DNA from 4 places in the Telluria sp. AZSoR62 genome. Region 1 is predicted to be linked to each of the others. Evidence: predicted binding sites of a transcription regulator. Region 1 holds the regulator's gene; each other region holds the start of a gene.
What was found. The regulator sigma-54, encoded in region 1, starts transcription at its own class of promoters, with help from an activator protein. The targets are predictions, from matches to a motif close to TGGCANGNAANCTGCTTT.
Positions count from the first base shown of each region.

Region 2: AC3XQU_RS09505 (PEP-CTERM sorting domain-containing protein) is a predicted target of sigma-54. The motif match lies at 1,766-1,783, and genes of this name have one in related genera.
Region 3: AC3XQU_RS07080 (PEP-CTERM sorting domain-containing protein) is a predicted target of sigma-54. The motif match lies at 1,956-1,973, and genes of this name have one in related genera.
Region 4: AC3XQU_RS04225 (PEP-CTERM sorting domain-containing protein) is a predicted target of sigma-54. The motif match lies at 1,625-1,642, and genes of this name have one in related genera.

Region 1 is NZ_JBYTST010000006.1:203,573-207,458, forward strand. Features, by position in the region: gene AC3XQU_RS11810 (enoyl-CoA hydratase/isomerase family protein) at 1-456, opposite strand, end outside; gene hpf (ribosome hibernation-promoting factor, HPF/YfiA family) at 600-953, opposite strand; gene AC3XQU_RS11820 (RNA polymerase factor sigma-54) at 1,010-2,488, opposite strand; gene lptB (LPS export ABC transporter ATP-binding protein) at 2,491-3,264, opposite strand; gene lptA (lipopolysaccharide transport periplasmic protein LptA) at 3,261-3,815, opposite strand; gene lptC (LPS export ABC transporter periplasmic protein LptC) at 3,844-3,886, opposite strand, start outside.
Region 2 is NZ_JBYTST010000005.1:1,745-5,630, forward strand. Features, by position in the region: gene AC3XQU_RS09495 (PAS domain-containing protein) at 1-1,322, opposite strand, end outside; tRNA gene AC3XQU_RS09500 (tRNA-Arg) at 1,515-1,589, opposite strand; gene AC3XQU_RS09505 (PEP-CTERM sorting domain-containing protein) at 1,818-2,417, shown strand; gene AC3XQU_RS09510 (MarR family winged helix-turn-helix transcriptional regulator) at 2,549-3,109, opposite strand; gene AC3XQU_RS09515 (AMP-binding protein) at 3,117-3,886, opposite strand, start outside.
Region 3 is NZ_JBYTST010000003.1:266,736-270,621, reverse strand. Features, by position in the region: gene AC3XQU_RS07090 (hypothetical protein) at 1-988, opposite strand, end outside; gene AC3XQU_RS07085 (hypothetical protein) at 1,442-1,825, shown strand; gene AC3XQU_RS07080 (PEP-CTERM sorting domain-containing protein) at 2,000-2,647, shown strand; gene AC3XQU_RS07075 (MaoC/PaaZ C-terminal domain-containing protein) at 2,873-3,727, opposite strand; gene cphA (cyanophycin synthetase) at 3,727-3,886, opposite strand, start outside.
Region 4 is NZ_JBYTST010000002.1:188,314-192,199, reverse strand. Features, by position in the region: gene AC3XQU_RS04240 (sensor histidine kinase) at 1-312, opposite strand, end outside; gene AC3XQU_RS04235 (GNAT family N-acetyltransferase) at 467-1,009, shown strand; gene AC3XQU_RS04230 (hypothetical protein) at 975-1,439, opposite strand; gene AC3XQU_RS04225 (PEP-CTERM sorting domain-containing protein) at 1,677-2,294, shown strand; gene AC3XQU_RS04220 (LuxR C-terminal-related transcriptional regulator) at 2,865-3,512, shown strand; gene AC3XQU_RS04215 (response regulator) at 3,535-3,886, opposite strand, start outside.

The sequences.
Region 1 (3,886 bases):
GACATCCGGGAACAGGCCGATGTTCACTTCGGGCATGGCAACCTTGCTGCGTTCGGTGACAATGCGCAGGCCGCAACCAGGGCCGCCCTGGGCGATGCCCATGCCCCCGCCCATCACCACGCCGTCCATCAGCGCGATATACGGCTTCGGGTAGAAATGGATCAGGTGGTTCAGTGCGTATTCTTCGGTAAAGAAGTCTTCCAGCAGCGCGCTGCCGCCCATCGGCCCGACCTGGCCCTTTTCGTGGAAGAAGCGGATGTCGCCACCCGCGCACAAGGCCTTCTCGCTGGTGCTGCCGATGACGACCGCGTCGATGCCGGCGTCAGTTTGCCAGTCGCGCAGGATCGCGGTGAGCGCGCGCACCATGTCGAGCGAGAGGGAGTTCAGGGCTTGCGGCCGGTCGAGCGTAATGACGCCGGTGCGGTTGGCGACGCGGGTCAGGACGGTGTCGGTCATGGAGATGCTCTGTGATCGAAAAGACATGCATTCTACAGAACAAAAGCGTGAAATTGGAAGCGTGCAAACGTAACAGTAAAGGGAGCGCCCAGCAAAAAGGGCGTCCCCTCAGACGCCCCTGCTGTCATTGCTGCTGTGCGTATTTACGCGACGGCGGCTTCGCCGGTATCCGGCAGGCGCTTGTGCGCCACGTGATTATGGTTTTGCAGCATGGACTTGTGCTTGATGACCTGGCGGTCCAGCCTGTCCATCAGCATGTCGATCGCCGCGTACAGGTCTTGCGCGGCGCTGGCCACATGCAAAATTTTTCCTGATACTTGCAGGTTGATCTCGGCTTTCTGCCGTTTTTCTTTTTCGGTGAGATTATCGATGGCGAGGAACACGTGGGTGTCGATCACGTGGTCGAAATGGCGGGTAATGCGCTCGAGCTTATTCTGAACGTATTCACGAATTGCGGGAGTCACTTCAAGATGATGACCACTGATTGTGAGGTTCATACACACTCCTTTGAAATGTTGCCCTGCCGGCACCACAAGGTAGGTGGGACAGTGCTTTACAGAGACTTGCGGAGGCTGACGGGAGGGATCTTGAGGGCTTCGCGGTATTTGGCTACCGTCCGGCGCGCAATGACCATACCTTGTTCCCCGAGCATTTCCGCGATCTTGCTGTCGGATAAAGGGTTCTTAGGGTCTTCTGCTCCTGTCAATTGCGCAATCAGCGCGCGGATCGCCGTGGAAGATGCTTCTCCCCCCGCTTCGGTGGCGACGTGGCTTCCGAAGAAGTATTTCAGTTCAAACATGCCGTGGGGGGTCAACATGTATTTCTGCGTGGTTACACGGGAAATAGTGCTCTCGTGTAGGCCTAGTGTATCAGCAATCTCGCGCAGCACAAGCGGACGCATGGCAACCGCGCCGTGGCTGAAAAAGTTGCGCTGGCGCTCAACAATTGCCTCGGCTACGCGCAGGATCGTGTCGAAACGCTGGCGCATATTCTTGATCAGCCACTTGGCTTCCTGCAGCTGTGCGCCCATCTGGCTCTCGCTTTTTCCCTGCTTGAGCAGGTTGGCGTAAAGCGAGTTCACGCGCAGCTTCGGCATCACATCCGGGTTCAGCATGACCGACCAGCCGCTCTTGGCGCGGCGTACGATCACGTCCGGCACCACGTAGTCCGAGGCAGCGGACGCAAAGGCCGCGCCGGGATGCGGATTGCACTGGCGGATGACGGCCTGGACCTCGCGCAGGTCTTCGTCGTCGCAGTCCAGCGCCTTCTTGAGCTTGGTGTACTCGCGCTGGGCGAACCAGCTCAGGTAGCCTTCGACGATGCTCAAGGCCAGGCGCCGCGTCACCATCGGCACGCCCGGCATGCGACGGATCTGCAGCGCCAGGCATTCGGCCGCGCTGCGGGCGCCGCAGCCGACCGGGTCCAGGCTCTGCACCAGCGCCAGCGCGCAGCGCAGCTCGTCCATCTCGATCTCGAGTTCGGCGGGCAGGCGCGCGTGGATGTCGTCCAGCGGCTCCTCCAGGTAGCCGTTGTCGTCCAGCGCATCGATCACCAGTTCGGCCAGCGCGCGGTCGCGCACGCCGCAGCCGGTGGTGCGAACCTGCTCGGCCAGGTGCTCGCGCAGCGACACGCTGCACGCTTCCAGCTGCGGGCGGCCGTCTTCGTCGTCGCCGCTCCTCGCGCCGCCGCCCTCGCCGCCCCAGTCGCCGTCAGGCTCGCCGCGGTCGCGGTCGCCGTCCTCGAAGCCGTCGGCATCGGGCTTGGCGGCCTCGCCTTCGCCGCCTTCCTGTCCCGGCTGCGCGGCCGGGGCTTCGGCGCTGGAGGGGGCGCTGTTGATGGCGCCGTCGGCCAGCAGCCGCACCGAGTGGTCGAGCGGATCGTCGAGCCGTTCGAGCAGCGGGTTATCGGTCAGTATCTGCTCGAGCTCCTGGTGCAGTTCGAGCGTGGACAATTGCAGCAGCCGGATCGACTGCTGCAGTTGCGGCGTGAGCGCCAGGTGCTGCGACGTGCGGAGTTGCAGGGACTGTTTCATGGTCACATGCGGAAGTGTTCGCCGAGGTAGACGCGGCGCACCGACTCGTCGGCGATGATGTCGTCCGGACGGCCCGAGGCCAGCACCGCCCCCTGGTTGATGATGTAGGCGCGGTCGCAGATGCCGAGCGTCTCGCGCACGTTGTGGTCCGTGATCAGGACGCCGATGTTGCGCTCCTTCAGGAAGCGCACGATGCGCTGGATCTCGATCACCGCAATCGGGTCCACGCCGGCAAAGGGTTCGTCCAGCAGCACGAAGCGCGGATTGGTAGCGAGTGCGCGTGCGATCTCGACGCGGCGGCGCTCGCCGCCCGACAGCGACAGCGCCGGGTTCTCGCGCAGCTTCTCGATCTGCAGCTCGGCCAGCAGGGTGTCCAGGCGCCCGTTGATCTCGTCCTTCGACAAGGCCTTGCCCTCGTTGGTGCGCTGCAGTTCCAGCACGGCGCGGATATTCTCTTCCACCGTCAGCTTGCGGAACACCGAGGCTTCCTGCGGCAGGTAGGACAGGCCCAGCACCGCGCGGCGGTGGATCGGCAGGCTCGAGATGTCGGTGCCGTTGATGTCGATCGAGCCGGCGTCCGACGGCACCAGGCCGACGATCATGTAGAACGAGGTGGTCTTGCCGGCGCCGTTCGGGCCCAGCAGCCCCACCACTTCGCCGCAATCGACCTGCAGCGACACGTCGCGCACCACCAGCCGCTTGCCATAGCTCTTTTGCAGGCCCTTGACGACCAGGGTGCTGCAGCCTTCGCGCACGCTCTTCTCCACCACCGTCATTGCTTGCCGCCTTCTGCAGGCGCAGCGCGGCGCGGGGCGATGATCAGGGTGCCGCGCCCGCCGCCGACCTTGCTCTGGCCGCTGGCGTCGTTGCGCACCTGGGCGACTTCCTTGCGGTTGTCGTAGGAGATGAAGGGACCCTTGATTTCGTTGGCCAGGCGGCCGTTTTCCAGTTCGCGCACTTCGGCGGCGGTGAACAGCTTCACCAGTTCGGCGCGCTCGTCGTACTCGATGCGCTGGGCCTGGCCCTCGACCCACAGGTCCGGGCCGCCGTCGCGCTTCTGGCGGAAGGTGGCCAGCTTGCCGGGGGCCGCGGTGAGCGTCACGCTCATGTAGCCTTCCGGCGTTTCCTTCACCTGGGCGCGGTCGGACTTGAGCACCAGGGTGCCGCGCGTGAGCACGACATTACCCGTCAGGATGCGGGTTTGCGTCACTTCGTCGACGTCCAGGGTGTCGAAGTTGATCACGGCCTGCTTGAGCGAATCGGCGCGCTCGGCAAGGGCGCCGAGGGAAGCCAGGCCAAGAAGGGCCGCAAGGATGATTTTTTTCATGGGTGCTTGTCCTGTGATGACGTGCGCGCTAGCGTTGCGCGCGTGGCGGATAGACGATCTGGCCGCGGCTG
Region 2 (3,886 bases), on a different contig from region 1:
ACCAGCGCGCCGTCGGCGCGGTACTGGTAGATGCCCAGCACGTTCGACTCGGCCAGGCGCCGGAAGCGCGCTTCGCTGCTGCGCAGCCGGTCTTCCGCTTCGCGCTGGGCGGTGACGTCGAGGGCCACCCCAGGCAGCCATTCGGGCCGGCCGTCTTCTCCCATGCGCACCCTGCCGCGCGCCTCGATGTAGCGGTAGCTGCCGTCGGCGCCGCGCACCCGGTAGCTGTCGCTGAAGGCCTCGCCGCTGGCCAGCGCGCCTTCGATGCGCGCTCCCACCTGCGCGACGTCGTCCGGGTGGATCGCAGCCAGGTAGGCGTCGATCGGGCCGCCGTCGGCATCCGCCGCCGACACGCCGTAGAGCTGGGCCAGGTTGGCGTCGGCATACACGCGGTTCTCGCGGATATTCCAGGTCCAGGTAGCCACCTGGGCCGCGCTCAGCGCGCCTTCCAGGCGCAGCCGGGCGTCGCGCAGCAGCTGGGCCGTGCGGTCGGCCCGCTCCTCGGCCTCGACGTGGTCGGTAACGTCCACGCCCTCGAGCAGCAGCGCCTGCCCGGCGCCGGCCGCGCCGTCGTACAGCGGCTGGATCGAAAAGTCCAGGTAGCGGACCTGCGCCGCGCCGCCCGGGCCGCGTCCCAGGGTCACGCGTGTCTTGCGGCGCGCCATCGGCGTGCCGCTCGCCAGCACGCCGGCCAGGTGGTCCAGGTAGCCCTGCTCCGCCAGCTCCGGCAGCGCTTCGCCCAGCGGCAGCCCGATCACGTCGCGCGCGCCGACCAGCGACAGGTAGGCGGCATTGACGCGCTCGTGCACGAAGTGGGGGCCGGACAGCACGGCGATGAAACTGGACGACTGCTCGAACAGCGCCGAGATGCGTCCCACCTCGTTGGACCGGCGCTGCTCTTCGCGCATGCGCGCGGTGGTTTCGGCCACGATGCAGTGCAGGCCAAGCACTTCGCCATCGAGGCGCCGCAGCGGCGAGTACGAGTAGGTGAACCAGGATTGCTCCTCGACGCCGTTGCGGGTGAGGGTGAAGGGCACGTTCTCGAAACTGAGCGACCGGCCTGCCATTACCTTCGCGACCGCCGGCTTCACGGCCGGGTAGGCATCCGGCCAGGCCGCCTCGAAGGATTGCCCCAGCGCCGCAGGATGGCGCCGGCCGAGGATGGGCACGTAGGCGTCGTTGTACAGGAAGGTCTCGCCGCTGCCCCAGGCCATGAATACCGGGGTGGCCGAGTCGAGCATCTGGCGCACCGCGTGCTGCAGCGCCGGCTCCCATCCGGCGCTCGCTCCCAGGGGCGTGGCGGCCCAATCGCGGGTGGCCATCAGGGATTCGAGGGAAGCTGGCGCGGGGGCGGCAAGAAAGATCACGGAGTCGGCATGGGTCGGAAGCGTCGGGCGCTGCCGGACAGGTCGTATTCGGGAGCGGAGGTCGAACCCTGCGCAGGCGCGCCAGCGGATCGAAGGCAGCAGTATAGCCGAGCTGATGAAAAAATATCGCCCGGACGGGCACAGGGATGGTGTCGCCAGCAGGAATCGAACCTGCATCTAAGTCTTAGGAGGACCTTGTACTATCCATTGTACTATGGCGACACTTTGCAAGACCGGGTCTTGCAGCCCGCTATTGTACCAGCGGTCCAGCCAAAGCAGAACAGCCGCCCCCGCTCCGGACAGTCGCCGTTTTTTTCCTGTCGAAAATCTTTACAGGCGTCTCCAAGGCCAACGGACGCCTTCCGCCAAGCCCTTGTATTTGCAACACTTATTTCCGCTGGCACACATTATGCTAGATAAGCAATACTTGTTGCTAAATGGGAAAATGTAATGACTTTTACTCAATCCGCTCCGCGCCTGGCTTCCTTGCTCTGCGCCCTCGCCATGGCGGCGGTGCCGACTGCGGCGCTGGCTGCGCCGATCGTCACTGACGTCAAGGTCGGCGAAGCGAAAATGGCCAACTCGTCCGACTCGGCAGAACTCGACATGCTGCGCCGGCTGTCGGGTGACAGCAGCCTGGTGCTGGACGACAAAGTCTCCGCCGGCAGCGGCGAAGCCGTGGCGACCGCGGTTGCCGGCATGCCCGGCACCTGGATGCTGACCGACCTGTCCGGTCCCGGCTATTTCGCCCTGAAATTCGGCACCGGCGGGACCAATGCCAGCGCCACTACCTTCTTCTTCCGCAACGCCGGCGACCTGACCCAGCTGGTCTGGACCAATGCCCAGGTCCAGTTCCTGACCGGCGGCGCCTGCGCCAGCAACCAGAACAAGTGCAATATCGGGCGCCTGAGCCACTATACGACCGCCGCGGTGGTCGACGATACGCCGCGTCCACCGGTGAAGGTGCCGGAGCCAGGCAGCATCGCGCTGCTGGGATTGGGTTTGCTGGCGGCGGGGGCGAACCGGGTGCGCAAGCTGCGTCGCCGCTGACCTGTAGGGTGGGCAAATTTTGCCCACGCGTTCACATCACGGTGCTGCAGCCTGCGCGCCTGTTCACACGATGACCGCGTGGGCGAGGAACTTGCCCACCCTACGAGGCGGCGCCCTGCCAGCTTGACTCACTAAGCGCCGGCACTTCCCTCGTCGATCTTCAGGCGCCGCTTCATCGACGCCAGTTGCGCTATCAGCTCCGCCTTGTCCTCGGCCGGGATATCCCCCAGCATCTCGTCGATCCAGCGCTCGTGCACGGCCGCCATCTCGGCAAAGGCGAACCGTCCCTCCGGGGTCAGGCGCACCGCCCAGGCGCGCCGGTCGCTTGGATCGGGCACCCGCACCACCAGCTTCTCGCGTTCGAGCTGGTCGGTGATGCCGGTGACATTGCCGCCGGTGACCATCATGCGCCTGGACAGCTCGCCCATGCGCAGCCCGTCCGGATAGCGCTCGAGCTGGGCCATCAGGTCGAAACGCGGCAGCGTGATGTTGAAGGTGGCGCGCAGCCGGCTGCGGATCTCGTTCTCGATGCGCACGGTGCACGACAGCATGCGCAGCCACAGCTTGAGCGACTGGTGGTGCTCGCTCGTCAGCCTGCTCGCCAGGTCCAGCCCGGCCACGCGCTCCTGCTCCGTGGGTGGGCTGCCCGGCTCCCGCCCCTTGCCGTGGTCCTGCTCGTCCAGATCCGCCATAGTTTCCTCACCCTGCATCGTTACGAAGTTTAAACCGCTGCAGTTTACCGGTTTCGGTGCGCGGCAGTTGTTCGCGGAAGCGCACCACGCGCGGATACTTGTAGGGGGCGATCGAGGCCTTGACGAATTCCTGCAGCGCCAGCGCCGTGTCGCCCGATGCTTCCACGCCGGGTTTCAGGACCACGTGGGCCTCGACCACCTGGCCGCGCTCCGGGTCCTGGCGCCCCACTACCCCGCACTCGGCCACCGCCGGATGGTGCAGCAGCGCTTCCTCGACCTCGGCGCCGGCGATGTTGTAGCCGGCCGAGATGATCATGTCGTCCAGCCGCGAGCGGTAATAGAAATAGCCGTCCGCATCCATCTCGTAGGCGTCGCCGGTGAGGTTCCAGCCGCCGTGCACGTAGTCGCGCTGGCGCGGGTCGTCCAGGTAGCGGCAGCCGGTCGGTCCCTTCACCGCCAGGCGCCCGATGGTCCCGGGCCCTACCGGCTGGTCGTCTTCGTCCAGGATGCAGGCCACATAGCCCGGCACCGGCTTGCCGGTGGCGCCTGGGCGCACCTCGCTGCCGGCGGCCGAAATGAAGATGTGCAGCATCTCGGTGGCGCCGATCCCGTCGATCATCGCCAGCCCGGTGGCCTCCTGCCAGGCTTCGCGCGTGGCCAGCGGCAGCGCCTCGCCGGCCGACACCGTGCGGGTAAGGCTGGCGAGGTCGAAGCGCGGCGCCAGCTGCGCCATCTGGCGATAGAAGGTCGGCGCCGTGAAGCACACCGTGGCGCGGT
Region 3 (3,886 bases), on a different contig from region 1:
TGACCAGCTCGGCGTCAGTCCATATCACATCAATTTGATAGCCGACTCGAGCCTGACTTTTGCTAAGCCATTTCGTTTCACCAGTGCGCAGATGAAAACCTAGGTCATCTTGATCGCTGGCATCACTATTTCCCTCCCGGTCCTGCCAGCTAGAAATGGCAGCATCTAGCTCCTGAGTGGTGAAGCTCATCGGAAACTCTAGCCGTATCAATGACTCTTCGCGTAGCGGCGGAGGTTTGCGCAGAAAGCGGGAGATGTCCATCACTTTTTGCCAGCGTTGAAAATCTCCAGGAGACTCGGACGACAACGTGGTCTTGCTGAGCACTTTGTCAATCGCGGCTGCGTTGTGTCTAAGGTAGGTGATGTCCCCAGAGAGCACAATGGATTTTACAGAAAGTTTAGGAAAAGCGCCCGCAGTTGGTGTAGTGGTCGTCGTGTCCGGGCGATAGCCCACAATGTTGATCTCGCCATTTGGACCTGGCGGGCCCTGAATCACGTTCTGCGGATTGACGTTTTTAAGGAACGAAAGCATGTACTTCTTGAAAGCATCGAGGCCTTGAGTCTCATGTTTCAACCGAAGACATGCGATGCGTTGCTCTGCCGGCATGACCCAGAAATAAGTTGCGAAACCCGGGATTCGATTTCTATCGATGACAGTCTCGGCCGCCGAAGCGCTCCCTACAACGTCACCAACACCCACTGAAGTGATGTTGTTCTTGTTGCCCGGAAGGCGATTCCAGATGCCGATCAGGAAATCACCGTTCGTGTGCTTGGCTATATCGAGAAAGTAAGCCCCACCTACTACTGTTCCATCGGGCTCTTCGGTCGAGAAGGTCGATGTCTCCCCAAGTTGCTTGCCGCTCGCCCAAGAAGTAAGCGCGTCAAAAGTTTGGGAGATGCCACCGAACAAAGCTGGTGTATTGCCGCGAAAGGTGAAGTAGCCGCACTTGGGAAGCTCGTATAGCCAAATTTTAACGTCGGTCAACATAGTAGTCCTGATAATAAAGTGACACGATTATACGTATACTTCTGATCAGGCAATACTTAGATCGCACAAAACATCTGGCTGCTGGCGTAGCTTATGGCGTAAGTTTCAACAGAACAAGCATTTCTTCATAGTAGAACACGCCTATGCATCATGGGGGTAAGCTTTTCCGCCGTGCTGTTCTTGAGGGCGGCGGCGTTGATTTCCATTGGAGCGGTGGTCATGTAGTCGATGGTCGTGCGGCAGGGCGGGTGCAAAGCCTGGACTTGTCATTTTACCGCGATCGGGTGGCGAGCTGTAAAAGGGACAAGTCAGCGTGGCGCCAGGTGCGTGATCGCCCGGCCGGTCACGGCAACGAGAAAATTTGCTCCCGGCGAAGCGGTTTCCAGCCCTACAATGACGCCGGCTTCCGCTGTCAGTGGGGCGACATCCAACAACACGCGACGAGGATAGAAAGTGAACAGTTCAAACGATGCAGGCAAGGCTCCCAAAGGTGTCGATGCGGCGTACTGGGAGGCTTTTGTCCGCACCAGGGCGAAATACAAGTATCCAACCGGGAAGCAAAGCCTCGCCCGGTCCGGCATCCTGGTGGCCGCTTCTCTACTAGCCAGCCTGGTGTATTTCCAGTTTGTGGAATTCGGCGCATTGCCCTTGAATACGACGGCAAGCGAGATCGATTCGCTGCGGCTTCGCCTGGGCGTGTTCGGTGGCGCTGTGCTGGCGATGCCGCTGACCGCGGGGTATGCGATCTGGTTGTGGGTACGCCATCGCAAGGTGTTGAAGGAGACCGAGGCGCAGATGCGAAAAAGCGCGAATGCAAGGCCGGTCGAACAAAAATAAGCTGCCCAGGGCAGTGACGCTGCGCTGTGACCGAAAGTACGACTTAGCTGTCGGAAAACTTAACAAGTGTTGTTGCCGACCTGGCGTTTTGACCAGCTAACTGCTTGAAATCAAAGAAAACTGATATTTCTGGTGCGAAACTTGCTTGTCTTTGAGAAAAACAGGGAGTTCAAGATGAAAGCATTCGCCAGATTGATCGGATACGCCGTGCTCGGCCTTGCTGCCGTGTCGGCCAAGGCCGGCGTGATCGCAGTCGATACCGATTACCGCGCATTCGACGCCTCATCCGGTTACGTCGGTTTCGACATCACGACGCACGGCCTCATCATGGACCTGGATGTCGCGATCACCTTCTCGAAATGCGACAACCCCTACCTGAGCATGAACGGCCAGGCCTGCCTCAGCGAAAACAAACCCTTCGAGAACGAAATCGTCATCCGCCTCATCGGGCCGGATGGCCGCGTCGTCCGCCTGGTCAACGAAAACACCTATGACCAGGGCGACACCGGCGGCATTGGCCGCGTCACCGCGAACTTCGACGACAAAGGCGCGGCGCTCGGGCGGCGCGTGGCGGCGGGCTCCTTCCGCCCGGTGGAATCGCTCTCCCTGTTCGACGGCATGGACATGTTCGGCCACTGGCAGCTGTATTTCGAGGATACCAAGCGCTACGACCCGTTCGAGATATATGGCTCGCGCCTGGTGTTCACCGGGCAGCTGGGCACACCAGGCACGGACGTTCCGGAGCCGGCCAGCGTTCTGGTGTTCGGCGCCGGCCTGCTCGGGCTGGCCGCGACGCGCCGCCGCCTGCGCAAGCAGAAGTAATCGTGCGGCTGGCATCACGCCAGCGCACACAATTCGGGGTCACGCACACAATTCGGGGTCAGGTCTGACATTTGGACACGAGCTCGGCATTGAGTTTGAGGTTTGGGCTGTGCAGAACCGCTACCCCTGAAGGCCAGGATGCGCTTACGGTTGAGGCCGTGTCCGAATGTCAGACCTGACCCCGGGTCTGCAGTTCTTGACCCCGGGTCTGCAGTTCTACTGCCGCTAGGCCAGCGTGCAGTGTCCCGTCACGGCCGGCTTGCCGCCGGCTTCCACCACAAAATCCCCCGATTCCATTTCCGCCCGCAATGCGAGGGTCGTTCCCAGCGCAACCGGTGCGCGGAAGCGGCAGGCGATGGACGTGGCATGGCGCCCGGCATGCTTTTCCAGCGCGGCGCAGCTGGCTGCGAGTGTGTGCATGCCGTGGATGATCGGTGCGCGCATACCCATGAGGCGGGCACTCCAACGGTACAGGTGAATGGGATTCCAGTCGCCGGACAGGCGCGCATAGCGGCGGCCTGCGGCGGCGTCGAGTGTCCAATCCGTGACGATCTTCCCAGGCGAGGGCGCGGCTTCCTGCGCTGGCTTTCCATCGCGTCGGGTTCCGCGCTTGATCAGATAGGTGCTGGTGCAGGCAAATACCGGAGCATCGTTCGCACTGCCGATGGTCTCCAGGACGCAGCGCAGGGCGCCGCTGCTTGACGTCGGTAACAAGCGCAGGCTGGTACGCAGGAGGAGCGGCTGCCCGGGCTCGACCCGGCCATGTTCGGTCAGCGCATTCTCCATATGCACCATGCCCACGATCCGGAAAGCAAAGCGCGGGTCCAGCATCGTGGCCAGGTGCGCGCGCTGCGCAAGCACGTACCACCACGTGAGCGGGACACGCCCTTCCATGAAACCAAAAGCCGCGCGGTAGCGGGCGATGTCTTCGACGGGAAGGCTATCCAGCCGGTACGCGGTGACGAGTTCCGGCATCGCCCCGTCCGGACATGACTGCGGGCGCTGCCCTGGAAACTTCAGCAGCGCCCGCAGCAGGGTAGGCAAACCCATCGCCGGCAGGGCCGGCGCAGAAAACGACATCAGCCTTCGGCGACCCGGCGCGCAATGTGCGCCAGCGCTTCGTCGACCTGGTCGATCAGAATCAGGCACAAATCGCCCGCTTCCAGGCGCGACAGGGCGCGGTCGATGGCGACGAATTCGCCGTTGATTTCCTCGACGTGGCTGGTGCGGGTGGCGCCA
Region 4 (3,886 bases), on a different contig from region 1:
GGAAAACCCCAGCAGGTTGAACAGGATGATGTGGCCGACCCAGCCGCCCTTTCCGGTCATGTAGTGCACCAGGGCCCCGGCCACGGTAAATGCGGCCGCCATCTTGGCAATCGCCATCCACAGGCGGCGGCCCTGGTAGGTGACGCAAAAATCGCGTAGTTGCTGGCGCTCGATGGGCGTCATCGTCGCCAGCTTGTCGACCATGTAGCGGCGAAAGCCCGGGCGGACCTGCGCCGCCAGTTCGGGGCGTTCCAGCACCGCGATCTGTTCGCGCTCGATGTCGTCGTACCAGTTAGCTATCCTGCGCCACATGTCGTCCTCCGGGGTCGTTAATAATATAAGGCAATGTCAGGAGTGTAGGAAGGGCAAGCCGGGGAGGGAACCCCTGCGCGACGAACGACGAAGGCGAGGCGACCAGCGACGAGCGCAGGCATGCGAGAATGTCGGGCATTGTTGGAACCAGCCCATGCAAGACGACGCCACCTTCCATCTGCGCGCAATGCGCCTTGAAGATTTGCCCGCGGTGCTCGCCGTGCAGGCGGCCTGCTATCCGCCCTCGATGCAGGAGCCGGCGGCGGCCGTCCTGGCGCGCCTGGAGACTGCCGCCGGCAGCTGCCTGGTCGCCCTCGACGGCGAAGGCGTGTGCGCCTACCTGTTTGCCTACCGCAGCCGCCTGGGCGTGGTCACGCCGCTGGGCGCGCGCTTCGATCCTGCTCCGGACGCCGACACGCTGTACCTGCACGACCTGGCCGTCGCACCGCGCGGCAAGGGACGTGGACTGGCGCGGGCGCTGGTCGGCAAGGTGCTGGATTGGGCGTGCGCACAGGGGCTCGGCGCCTCCGCGCTGGTGTCGGTGCAGGACACGCGCGGGTTCTGGACGGCGCTGGGCTACCGCGCGGCGCTACTCGATTGCCTGCTCGCGCGCGCAGCGCTGGCCGGCTACCCCGGCGCGGCCTGCTACATGCAGCGCAGCCTCACTGGACCCGGCGCACCTTCGCCGAACTGTTAGAGCCGTCCACCTTCAGGAAGAGCGTACCGAACATGTTGCGCTCGATCGTCACCTTCGCATCGCGCTTGCGCGGCAGGATCGCTTCGCTGCCGTCGATGATGCGCCATACCTGGCCGTTCGCCAGGCGGATCTGCGAACCCGGACCCCAGCCTTCGAAGTCGCCCACGACCGTGCTCGTCACCGAAGCCGGTTCGGCTTCGCGCCGCTTGACCGCTTCCATGCCGAAATCAGCTTCCTTGCTGCGCGCGGGCGCGGCTGCCGGCTCGCTTGCGGCCTGCGCTGCAGGCTTGGCGCCCAGCTGGATCGCGTCGTAGCAGGCCAGGCGCGCGCCGGTCTCGCCCAGCGCGCGGCACTTCAGGATGGCGGCATCGTCCGCCAGCGCGGCGCCGGACAGGAAGACCAGGGGGAGAAACAGGGGCAGCACTTTCATCGGTGTCATTCCTTGGTGGTTGCACAACACACTGATTATATCGGCACGGCTTGCGTTACTGCCATTTCCGGCCAGAACTAAATCGTGGCGGGTAGTGTCGGAAAATTTAACAATGCTTTTTCGTTGTCATTTAACTCATTGCAAAACAAGTGCAAAATCAATGGCTTATGCGAAGTTCATGAACAAGGCGCGAATATTGCTTCAATTAAATAACGCAGATACTTTTTGGAGCTCATCGTGACCGTAAAACACCTCTTCGCCATGCTGGCCTGTGCATTTTCCGCGCATGCGGCGCAAGCCGACGTCATCTACAGCTGGCATGAGACCCAGAGCAGCCCGAATATGCCGTCGGACATCCGCCTGGAACTGGTGTTCTCCGACGCCGCGGTCGCCGCCGGAACGCTGGCACTGGGCATCAACAACCTGTGCCGCGACCCGGGCTGCATCGATCCGCAAACCAGCCTGCTGTCGCTGCGCTACTCGGTCGAGGACGACAACGGGAGCCGCAACATCATCGACTTCCAGGCCGGCGCCGCACCGAAGATGTTCGGCGACCGCATCTGGCTGTGGGTGGACTTCCTCCCGGGCGGCTTCCTGAGCGGCGAGATCCGCGCCAACAACGGCGAGTCCGATTTCCACATGGCCAGCGAAGGGCGCACCTTCACCCTGCTGGCCGCGCGCAGCGACCAGGGCCCATGCGGCATGTCGCTCGAGTGCTATGGCACCCAGGGCATGCTGATGCAGGCGGTGCCGGCGAACGTGCCGGAACCGGCCTCCTGGCTGGTCTTCGGCGCCGGTGCACTGGCAGCGCTGTCGGCCCGCGCCGCGCGCCTGCGCGCGAGCCGCCGCAAATAGGCCGCGCTGCCATCGGCAAGGCCGCGCCATGATTCTTAGCCATGCAAGCGGCCAGGGCGATACTCATCAGGACTTCGGCTAGTTTCAAAGCCCGCTTGCCGTGTATCGTTGGCGCCGCCACAGGACTTTGCTCCAGCATTGCAACGGTGTCCGCCATCCGGGGCGGAGCAGGCCGCGCATGCAGTGTGTGTTTCGTCCGTAAGGTACATGCTTGCGCTCGCTTTCTGTTTTAGTATGCTTGCAGCATAGTTCTGGTTTTTGAAGTGCGAGACGGGCGAAGCGACCTGAGCATCCCGTGCCTTCTCTTCTTGAAAGAATGCCGAACGCCGGCAAACTGACGATTTCATTTCAATACGTACATTGCGTAATGCAAGCCAGCGGCGATCCTGCTGGGCGACAGAACGCAGTATTTGTTAGAGGAAACATGTCGAGCCAAGGTCCCGCCGTGGCGAGCATCGTCAACGTTGACGGCTAGCGCACACCAGGACTTCGAACGCACAAGGTACCCGCTCATCGGCGGGACGTGGTGGCATGGATGCGCGACGTTGCAATGCGCAGGAAGGACGCTTCATGATTGATGTTGTGCTGGCCAGTAATCTGACAGTTCTGCGCGAAGGGATGAAACGCATCCTGCACCCGCACGACGACATGCAGGTGATCGCGGAGGTCAGCTACGGGTTGGAGATCCTCTCCGACCAGCGACTGGAGACGGCTGACGTGCTGGTCGCTGTCTGTCATCCCGCCGATACAGGCGATATTGAATGCGTGTATCAACTCCGGCAAGCGTATCCCTCTCTGCAATTGATCATTATTTCCCGTTCGCTCAGTTCGCAACAGGTGCTCGCCTTCCTTCGCGCTGGGGCCAGTGGCTTGCTGGATGCCGGCTGCGGAGCCAGTCAATTGCCTGTTGCTATTAAAGCCGTCTCGTCAGGGCGGCGCTACCTGCATGAGGAGCTAGGCAGGCTGGTAGCAGCGGACATCAATGAGCTGGGAAAAGACCACACGCACCGGTCTCTGACCCAACGCGAGTTCGAGATCTTCAAGCATTTGGCGGCCGGTCACAAAGTGTCGGAAATCGCGATCGAACTCGGCATCAGTGTCAAGACCGTCAGCACACACAAGGCCCGCCTGATGGATAAGATGGGCATCCATTCCAACGTGCAGATCGTCCAGTATGCTGTCGCCAACCGGCTGTCCGACATGTCTCGGCCGCGCTAGCCGGCCTGACTGCGTCCAGCCATCAGAGCACCGGGTATGATTGACCGATCAGCTTGCGCTTAATCGCATACTCTACCAGTTCGGCATCGCTACGTAGAGCCATGCGCTCCAATATGCGGGCCCTGCGGCCCCGGACCACTGCGACACTAAGCCTGCAGATGTCGGCGATCCTTGCGGTCGGAACTCCTTCCGCAATCAGGCAGAGGATCTCGAAGTCGGTATCGGACAAATTGTCATGGGACCTTCTTGGTCGTCCTTCGACAAGGCTTTCGACGATCAGGTCGCAAACGATATCGCTGACATAGGGGCGCCGATCGGCGGCGATCCTGAGGGCGTAGGCAAGTTGATCGGCCGAGCAATCCTTCGGCAGGTAT